2 regions of the Sporosarcina jeotgali genome follow, and region 1 is predicted to be linked to the other one. Evidence: a T-box and tRNA genes for the amino acid it is inferred to sense, from the RefSeq annotation. Region 1 holds a T-box; the other holds one or more tRNA genes.

Region 1 (4,372 bases):
CGGGTGCGCCAGAGCCTTGCCATCATCCCCAAGAACGAAGAAATAACCATGCTCTCCCATATCCACTTCAGACTCAACGATTCGCGTTCCGTCTTCTTGAAGCGGACCTATCAGTTTTTCTTTCGCAACCTCTTGAGCTTCTTTAAGTGATATTGCGCCTTTGTCTACCTGTTCTTGTAAAGATTCCAATACATCGATTGCTAGTGACACATCATTTTTTAACCCTTGTGAACCAATATCATTTAAACTGTTTTTAGCTAATGTGTAGCCGCTCAGCCCAATAACCAAACTAGGTATTACTAACAAAATTGCAGATATAAGTATAAGTTTTGTACGAATTTTCATTTTCATGTTGATCCCTCCGTACTTCATATCGGTTGAAAAGGGAGAATTGTGACTAATTTAATGTTTTTGCAATACTCATCTTAAAAGAGTAAATCTAACTGTATTCCTTCTCAAACTGATCTATCTTCATTTATCGCGGAACTCTATATTTATTCGAATAAAAAACCCCATCGCATCCGAATTACGGACTCGATGGGGATTTATCATTTTAATAAGCGCGCGCAAACCAAACAGTATGCTTCGCGTCTTTGCCGCAGTTAATGCACGTATGCTTTTCAACTGGCGGGTTGAACGGAATGTTGCGTGTCGTGAACTTTGTTTCTTCTTTTACATGCTCTTCACACGCATCCTCGCCGCACCATCCAGCAAGGATCCAGCCAGGGATTACGTTGTTTTCTTGTGAAGTTGCAATATGTGCGCTGAGCTCTTCCAATGTCTCAATGTTTGTATGAGAGTTTTCATCACGGAATGTACGTGCTTTTTCCAACAAACGGCTTTGCATAGCAGTCAGCTGATTTTCAATTTCTGAAATCAATCCTTCCAATGCAAAGGCTTCTTTGCCTTCCTCGTCACGTAATTTCAACATTGCTTGTGCGTTCTCCAGATCACGCGGTCCAAGTTCAACGCGAACTGGCACGCCTTTTAGTTCCCACTCGTTAAATTTATATCCGGGAGATTGATCTGAATCGTCCAAACGAACGCGAATGCCTTTGGACTTCAACTCTGCATAGATTTCATCGAGCTTCTCCATAATCGCAGGATTCTTTTTCCAAGGACCTACCGGGATTAACACAACTTGAGTCGGTGCAACGCGTGGAGGCAGTACCAGACCTTGCTCATCGCCGTGAACCATAATGACAGAACCAATCAAACGAGTTGACGTTCCCCAAGATGTCGTGTGTACGAATTCATGTTTATTTTCTTTTGTCAGATATTTAATGTCGAATGCTTCCGCAAACTTCGAACCCAGATAATGAGACGTTCCGGCTTGGACTGCTTTTCCGTCCTTCATCATCGCTTCGATCGAATACGTATCCACCGCTCCTGCAAATCGCTCAGACGGTGTTTTTTGTCCATCGTATACAGGAATTGCCAGAAGCTCTTCAACGACTTCTTTGTAAATGTTCAACATTTGCATGGTTTCGTGACGTGCTTCTTCTTCATTCGCATGAGCCGTGTGGCCTTCTTGCCAGAGAAATTCAGACGTGCGGATGAATGGTAATGTCTTTTTCTCCCAGCGGAATACATTCGCCCATTGGTTGATAAGAACTGGAAGATCCCGGTAGCTTTTAATCCAGTCGGAGTACAAGTGACCAATCATTGTTTCCGATGTTGGACGAAGCGCAAGTTTCTCTTCAAGCGGCTCACCTGCAGCTTCAGTTACCCAAGGCAATTCAGGTGCAAACCCTTCGATATGATCTTTTTCCTTTTGGAAGAAAGATTCAGGTATTAACATCGGGAAATATGCATTGCGGTGTCCAGTCTCTTTGAATCGACGGTTCATCTCATCTTGAATGTGCTCCCAAATTTCAAAGCCATCCGGTTTGAACGCGATACACCCCCGTACTGGTGTATAATCCATCAAATCCGCTTTTTGAATCGTATCAATATACCACTTTGAAAAATCATTTTGCTGTGTGTTTGACATGTCTTTTCCTCCTGTTCAATGATTGGCCGCAAAGTCTTTATCCGCAAAAAAGCACAAAGACATCCTAATAAAAGGACGTCTTTGTGCTTTGGACGCGGTACCACCTAAGTTCGACTAATTAGCATAGATTGCAAATTAGTCCTCTATCGTTTCGTAACGGGACGAACCGGCCGTGTTTACACGGCATCTCGGTGGTAGGGTTCGAATAAGAAGAGGTGATAGAGCTTTCAGCAGTGCGCTCTATTTTCTGTTTCACGATTCCTATCTACTTAGCCACTTCATCGATCATTATTTCCTATACTATATCAAACAAACGAATAACCTACAACAGCCAATCATTTTATGTGTTATCACGAAGCTTCGAATTCGACGTGTTTAAAGAAAACATATAATTTGCCAGTCGTTCACAGTTGTTTCGATCTGTAAAGCTGAAGTAGTTTGATAAATCGGCAAAGCGGGGATTTTCTGTTTCGCCTTGTTCAAGTATCCTGGTTAGTGCATGTATAACCTCTGAAGCTGAATTCGCTTTCCATCCCAGTAAATCATGATTCAAATCCAAGTATGAACCCCGCATTTCCAAGAATTCCTTCTGGTCAAATGTATAGAAAACTACAGGCTTATTCATATAGACAAAATCCCAGAAAATACTGGAATAATCCGTGATCAGCATATCAGATTTTTGAATTTCATCTTGTATGAAGAGTTCTCCATATGTATAAAATTCGATGTTAGAGTGTATTGTACCCAGTTCAGTAAAGTAAGATTCAAATTTTTTCATGAAAGGATGCAAAATAATCTTTATCGTGACTTTGTTCACGCTCAGTAACTGATTCAGAACACTGTCAGTAATCAGCTTTTCGGTAGCTTGAAAATAAGAGCTCTCGATAAATTCAGTATCCGACAGTCCGAACAGTGTCTCACGCCAAGTCATCATCATTAGAATGGTTTTCACTTCTGAGACAGGCTGATTGTAAGTGAGATGGTCGAATCGAGCCATACCCGTAATCGGCAGCTTTTCTTCAGGCATCCCCCATTCATTTAATTTAATGTCTTTCTCGTAGGATGATGCGCAATTAAATACATCGCACCGCTCAAGTAAAGGGACATCCTCTGGCTGGATCAGTATTTTCTTAAAACATTCAATTCCGTGACTGATATGCACCATAATCGTATTTTTGTTCCAAAATATATACTTATCAATACTTGGCGCAATGTCATACATTAACGAATGTCCATGGACTGTGTAAGCCGCTTGAAAAAACAATACATAATTTTTAAAACTGCCCAGCATAACTGCGTTTTCGATTCTTTTTTCATGTACATAAGATGCAGATGGATCATACATCCAATGTACAGCATAGCTTTGCTGACAGTTTTTCATAAGATAGCTATGGAATGCAGCTGCATTATCTTCATATTTTTCACCTAAATTGCCGCCGATCAGAATAATCGGTTTGGACGGCGCAGGCAATACCTTAGACAGCAGACAAGCCACAACTACTTTCATCCAAGTTGTAATTCCTTGAAATGGTTTCTTCTTTTTTAACTCCATTATATCCTCCACCTAGTGATTTCTTATTACAGCTATACCCCGGCAGGCTAACAATTAAGCTTTAGGGATCCAATTTCAAACAGCAAAGAATAATGATTTTTTATAGATATAGTGATCGTTTATTCATTTCGTTTCGTTAGCTTAATATGAGTCTTCTGTTGTTCTAGAATACAGGTCTTGCGACTTATGGTATTCTTAGAAAAAAGCTTTTACAAAGGAGACTCGGATGAAACATACAGACGACGGAACCTTATATGCTCTTGCCGCCGCCAAAGATCGATCGGCTTTTGAAACGTTATATGATCGATACGAAAAACTAATCTTCTCCTTTGCATACCGATTAACGCAAGATCGTGAAATTGCAGAAGAAGTTGTGCAAGATGTATTTGTTAAGTTATGGAACGGCACGACTGCCTATCAAGAAGATAAAGGCTCTTTTTCGTCGTGGCTCCTCACTGTCACGCGAAACAAAGCAATTGACGAGATTCGCCGCTTAAAACGTCATGACCACGAACCGATGATTGAAAAGGATTCTCTCATTGAACAGCCGGGAAGTGTAGAGAATACGGTAGAATGGGGCGAACAGCGGAATGCGATACGCAGCGCAGTGCTCGAACTGAAACAAGACCAGCAAGAAATTATAGAACTGTTTTACTTTAAAGGGCTCAGTCAGCAAAAAATTGCAGATCAATGCGAGCTGCCTCTCGGGACTGTAAAAGGCCGTATCCGATTAGCACTGAAACACTTAAAAGGATTCATCACCCAGGAAGGAGGATACTCGAATGAATGAATCATGCATGCATCTCCTTGACTACTTCAACCGTTCT
Region 2 (4,372 bases), 360 kb from region 1:
TGTCAGTGGTAGGAGAGCGTTCCAAGGGCGTTGAAGCTGGACCGGAAGGACTGGTGGAGCGCTTGGAAGTGAGAATGCCGGTATGAGTAGCGAAAGAAGGGTGAGAATCCCTTCCACCGAATGCCCAAGGTTTCCTGAGGAAGGCTCGTCCACTCAGGGTCAGTCGGGACCTAAGTCGAGGCCGATAGGCGTAGACGATGGACAACAGGTTGATATTCCTGTACTACCTCCCCACCGTTTGAGTGATGGGGTGACGCAGAAGGATAGGGTGAGCGCGCTGTTGGTCATGCGCGTCTAAGCAGTGAGGTGTGAAACGAGGCAAATCCCGTTTCTACAACATTGAGCTGTGATGGCAAGGGGTGTATACCCTGGAGTCCCTGATTTCACACTGCCAAGAAAAGCCTCTAACGAGGTGGGAGGTACCCGTACCGCAAACCAACACAGGTAGGCGAGGAGAGAATCCTAAGGTGATCGAGAGAACTCTCGTTAAGGAACTCGGCAAAATGACCCCGTAACTTCGGGAGAAGGGGTGCTCTGGTAGGGTGTATAGCCCGAGAGAGCCGCAGTGAATAGGCCCAGGCGACTGTTTAGCAAAAACACAGGTCTCTGCAAAACCGTAAGGTGACGTATAGGGGCTGACGCCTGCCCGGTGCTGGAAGGTTAAGAGGAGAGGTTAGCGATAAGCGAAGCTTCGAATTGAAGCCCCAGTAAACGGCGGCCGTAACTATAACGGTCCTAAGGTAGCGAAATTCCTTGTCGGGTAAGTTCCGACCCGCACGAAAGGCGTAACGATCTGGGCACTGTCTCAACGAGAGACTCGGTGAAATTATAATATGCGTGAAGATGCGCATTACCCGCGACAGGACGGAAAGACCCCGTGGAGCTTTACTGTAGCCTGATATTGAATTCCGGTGCAGCCTGTACAGGATAGGTAGGAGCCTGAGAGACCGGAGCGCTAGCTTCGGAGGAGGCAATGGTGGGATACTACCCTGGCTGTATTGGACTTCTAACCCTTGCCCGTGATCCGGGCAGGAGACAGTGTCAGGCGGACAGTTTGACTGGGGCGGTCGCCTCCTAAAGAGTAACGGAGGCGCCCAAAGGTTCCCTCAGAATGGTTGGACATCATTCGCAGAGTGCAAAGGCATAAGGGAGCTTGACTGCGAGACCTACAAGTCGAGCAGGGTCGAAAGACGGGCTTAGTGATCCGGTGGTTCCGCATGGAAGGGCCATCGCTCAACGGATAAAAGCTACCCCGGGGATAACAGGCTTATCTCCCCCAAGAGTCCACATCGACGGGGAGGTTTGGCACCTCGATGTCGGCTCATCGCATCCTGGGGCTGTAGTCGGTCCCAAGGGTTGGGCTGTTCGCCCATTAAAGCGGTACGCGAGCTGGGTTCAGAACGTCGTGAGACAGTTCGGTCCCTATCCGTCGCGGGCGCAGGAAATTTGAGAGGAGCTGTCCTTAGTACGAGAGGACCGGGATGGACACACCTCTGGTGTACCAGTTGTCTTGCCAAAGGCATCGCTGGGTAGCTATGTGTGGACGGGATAAATGCTGAAAGCATCTAAGCATGAAGCCCCCCTCGAGATGAGATTTCCCATTACGCAAGTAAGTAAGATCCCTCAAAGATGATGAGGTGGATAGGTCTGGTGTGGAAGCATGGCGACATGTGGAGCTGACAGATACTAATAGATCGAGGACTTTCCCAAATATAAGTTAAAGAATTGTGTGATTGTTTCGAGTTTCAATGTTGGTTTTATCCAGTTTTGAATGAACAAAAGTTCTTTCAAAAAAGTATTGCATTCTAATACTATGTAGTATATAATAGTAAATGTCCTTGAAACAGGACAAGCACATTTGTCTGGTAATGATGGCGAAGAGGTCACACCCGTTCCCATACCGAACACGGAAGTTAAGTTCTTCAGCGCCGATGGTAGTAGGGGGCTTCCCCTTGTGAGAGTAGGACGTTGCCAGGCAAGCGCAGTAATGCGTGATATATGGAGGATTAGCTCAGCTGGGAGAGCATCTGCCTTACAAGCAGAGGGTCGGCGGTTCGAGCCCGTCATCCTCCACCATACTTTGTGCCGGTGTAGCTCAACTGGTAGAGCAACTGACTTGTAATCAGTAGGTTGAGGGTTCAAGTCCTTTCGCCGGCACCACTTAGTACGAGCCATTAGCTCAGTTGGTAGAGCATCTGACTTTTAATCAGAGGGTCGCAGGTTCGAATCCTGCATGGCTCACCATTACTGTAATTAGATTACAGACTATCTAGAGATTATGCGGGTGTGGCGGAATTGGCAGACGCGCTAGACTTAGGATCTAGTGCCTTCGGGCGTGGGGGTTCAAGTCCCTTCACCCGCATCTCTTATGCGGAAGTAGTTCAGTGGTAGAATACGACCTTGCCAAGGTCGGGGTCGCGGGTTCGAATCCCGTCTTCCGCTCCACTGTAATTCACTAAGCATACCGTAAAGAAATAGTATATATGCGCCCGTAGCTCAATTGGATAGAGCGTCTGACTACGGATCAGAAGGTTGTGGATTCGACTTCTGCCGGGCGCGCCAATTTTTCTAATGTTAGATTTTGATTCGGGAAGTAGCTCAGCTTGGTAGAGCACTTGGTTTGGGACCAAGGGGTCGCAGGTTCGAATCCTGTCTTCCCGACCATCTTTTAAAGAGGGGCCTTAGCTCAGCTGGGAGAGCGCCTGCCTTGCACGCAGGAGGTCAGCGGTTCGATCCCGCTAGGCTCCACCAATCTTTAATATTCCATTTCATGGCGGCGTAGCTCAGCTGGCTAGAGCGTACGGTTCATACCCGTGAGGTCGGGGGTTCGATCCCCTCTGCCGCCATCCAAAGGACCTTTAGCTCAGTTGGTTAGAGCAGACGGCTCATAACCGTCCGGTCGCAGGTTCGAGTCCTGCAAGGTCCACCAGTATTGCTTTTTATTGCACGGAGGTATACCCAAGTTCGGCTGAAGGGATCGGTCTTGAAAACCGACAGGGGTGTCAAAACCCGCGGGGGTTCGAATCCCTCTACCTCCTCCATTTTTTCTTTAAATACCATTAAGAAGTGTCTTACAATTATCATTATCGCGGGGTGGAGCAAAGCGTCATACGAAGATGACGATTTGTAGAATTTCTTGAAAAGAAATTCGTAATCTTGCATAAGAAAATCTATAAGCGTTGCTTATGATATGTCTTACAATTATCATTATCGCGGGGTGGAGCAGTGGTAGCTCGTCGGGCTCATAACCCGAAGGTCACAGGTTCAAATCCTGTCCCCGCAACCAAATGGTCCCGTGGTGTAGCGGTTAACATGCCTGCCTGTCACGCAGGAGATCGCCGGTTCGATCCCGGTCGGGACCGCCATTTCTTGTAATACATAGTTTATTAAATCCTATGTGGCTCAGTAGCTCAGTCGGTAGAGCAAAGGACTGAAAATCCTTGTGTCGGCGGTTCGATTCCGTCCTGAGCCACCATTTATGCGGGTGTAGTTTAGTGGTAAAACCTCAGCCTTCCAAGCTGATGATGAGGGTTCGATTCCCTTCACCCGCTCCAAATTGGGCCTATAGCTCAGCTGGTTAGAGCGCACGCCTGATAAGCGTGAGGTCGGTGGTTCGAGTCCACTTAGGCCCACTATTCCGCAGTAGCTCAGTGGTAGAGCAATCGGCTGTTAACCGATCGGTCGTAGGTTCGAGTCCTACCTGCGGAGCCATATTACGGGGAAGTACTCAAGTGGCTCAAGAGGCGCCCCTGCTAAGGGTGTAGATCGCGAAAGCGGTGCGAGGGTTCGAATCCCTCCTTCTCCGCCATATTTGTTTGGCCCCTTGGTCAAGCGGTTAAGACACCGCCCTTTCACGGCGGTAACACGGGTTCGAATCCCGTAGGGGTCATACTTAAAAGTTCCTAGTTGCGATATCGCAACTAGGAACTTTTTTTGTTACTTGTTATCGGTGTAACTGTCTTTGCGACGATATGGAATGTCGCCTAACTCTGATTCGATTCCTTCCTCATCCAGTTCTTCTTCGTATGCTAACGTGGTATCCCCGCGAATGATGCCAGAAGGTTCACCCTCTAAGTTACTTGTGGCAATCACGTCAATGTCTTCCGTGCTTTCGTCTTCAATTGCAGTATCATATAGTGACTCGTAATCGTCATGATCTCCTGTAAAGTCAGAGGGAGTTTCTGACGTGCCTGATTTTGCGATTTCTTCAAAGCTGTCAATGGGATCTTTAAATACGCCTTCACGTCTATCCGAAAATGTATTAGGATTGGCCATCTTCAACAAATCATCTTCTACAGGGCGGTCGTCCGGAACTTCTTGGACCGCGTCATCTACGCAGAACGGTGTATAAGGAACCGCTTCGAGACGTTCG

What was found. A T-box is a leader RNA that pairs with one kind of tRNA and senses whether it is charged. The one in region 1 lies ahead of proS (proline--tRNA ligase), so its partner is inferred to be a tRNA-Pro.
Region 2: it has a tRNA-Pro gene. The T-box ahead of proS (proline--tRNA ligase) is inferred to sense a tRNA for this amino acid. The anticodon was not compared.

What each region holds. Positions count from the first base shown of each region.
Region 1 is NZ_CP116341.1:2,538,363-2,542,734, forward strand. It holds gene PGH26_RS12780 (methyl-accepting chemotaxis protein) at 1-351, opposite strand, end outside; gene proS (proline--tRNA ligase) at 554-1,993, opposite strand; T-box leader at 2,062-2,284, opposite strand; gene PGH26_RS12790 (CDP-glycerol glycerophosphotransferase family protein) at 2,334-3,545, opposite strand; gene PGH26_RS12795 (RNA polymerase sigma factor) at 3,772-4,335, shown strand; gene PGH26_RS12800 (anti-sigma factor) at 4,328-4,372, shown strand, end outside.
Region 2 is NZ_CP116341.1:2,179,038-2,183,409, reverse strand. It holds rRNA gene PGH26_RS10845 (23S ribosomal RNA) at 1-1,710, shown strand, start outside; rRNA gene rrf (5S ribosomal RNA) at 1,862-1,977, shown strand; tRNA gene PGH26_RS10835 (tRNA-Val) at 2,001-2,076, shown strand; tRNA gene PGH26_RS10830 (tRNA-Thr) at 2,085-2,160, shown strand; tRNA gene PGH26_RS10825 (tRNA-Lys) at 2,169-2,244, shown strand; tRNA gene PGH26_RS10820 (tRNA-Leu) at 2,281-2,362, shown strand; tRNA gene PGH26_RS10815 (tRNA-Gly) at 2,371-2,445, shown strand; tRNA gene PGH26_RS10810 (tRNA-Arg) at 2,486-2,562, shown strand; tRNA gene PGH26_RS10805 (tRNA-Pro) at 2,588-2,664, shown strand; tRNA gene PGH26_RS10800 (tRNA-Ala) at 2,676-2,751, shown strand; tRNA gene PGH26_RS10795 (tRNA-Met) at 2,773-2,846, shown strand; tRNA gene PGH26_RS10790 (tRNA-Ile) at 2,853-2,929, shown strand; tRNA gene PGH26_RS10785 (tRNA-Ser) at 2,949-3,041, shown strand; tRNA gene PGH26_RS10780 (tRNA-Met) at 3,212-3,286, shown strand; tRNA gene PGH26_RS10775 (tRNA-Asp) at 3,290-3,365, shown strand; tRNA gene PGH26_RS10770 (tRNA-Phe) at 3,400-3,475, shown strand; tRNA gene PGH26_RS10765 (tRNA-Gly) at 3,481-3,554, shown strand; tRNA gene PGH26_RS10760 (tRNA-Ile) at 3,559-3,632, shown strand; tRNA gene PGH26_RS10755 (tRNA-Asn) at 3,637-3,711, shown strand; tRNA gene PGH26_RS10750 (tRNA-Ser) at 3,718-3,808, shown strand; tRNA gene PGH26_RS10745 (tRNA-Glu) at 3,818-3,889, shown strand; gene PGH26_RS10740 (TraR/DksA C4-type zinc finger protein) at 3,937-4,372, opposite strand, start outside.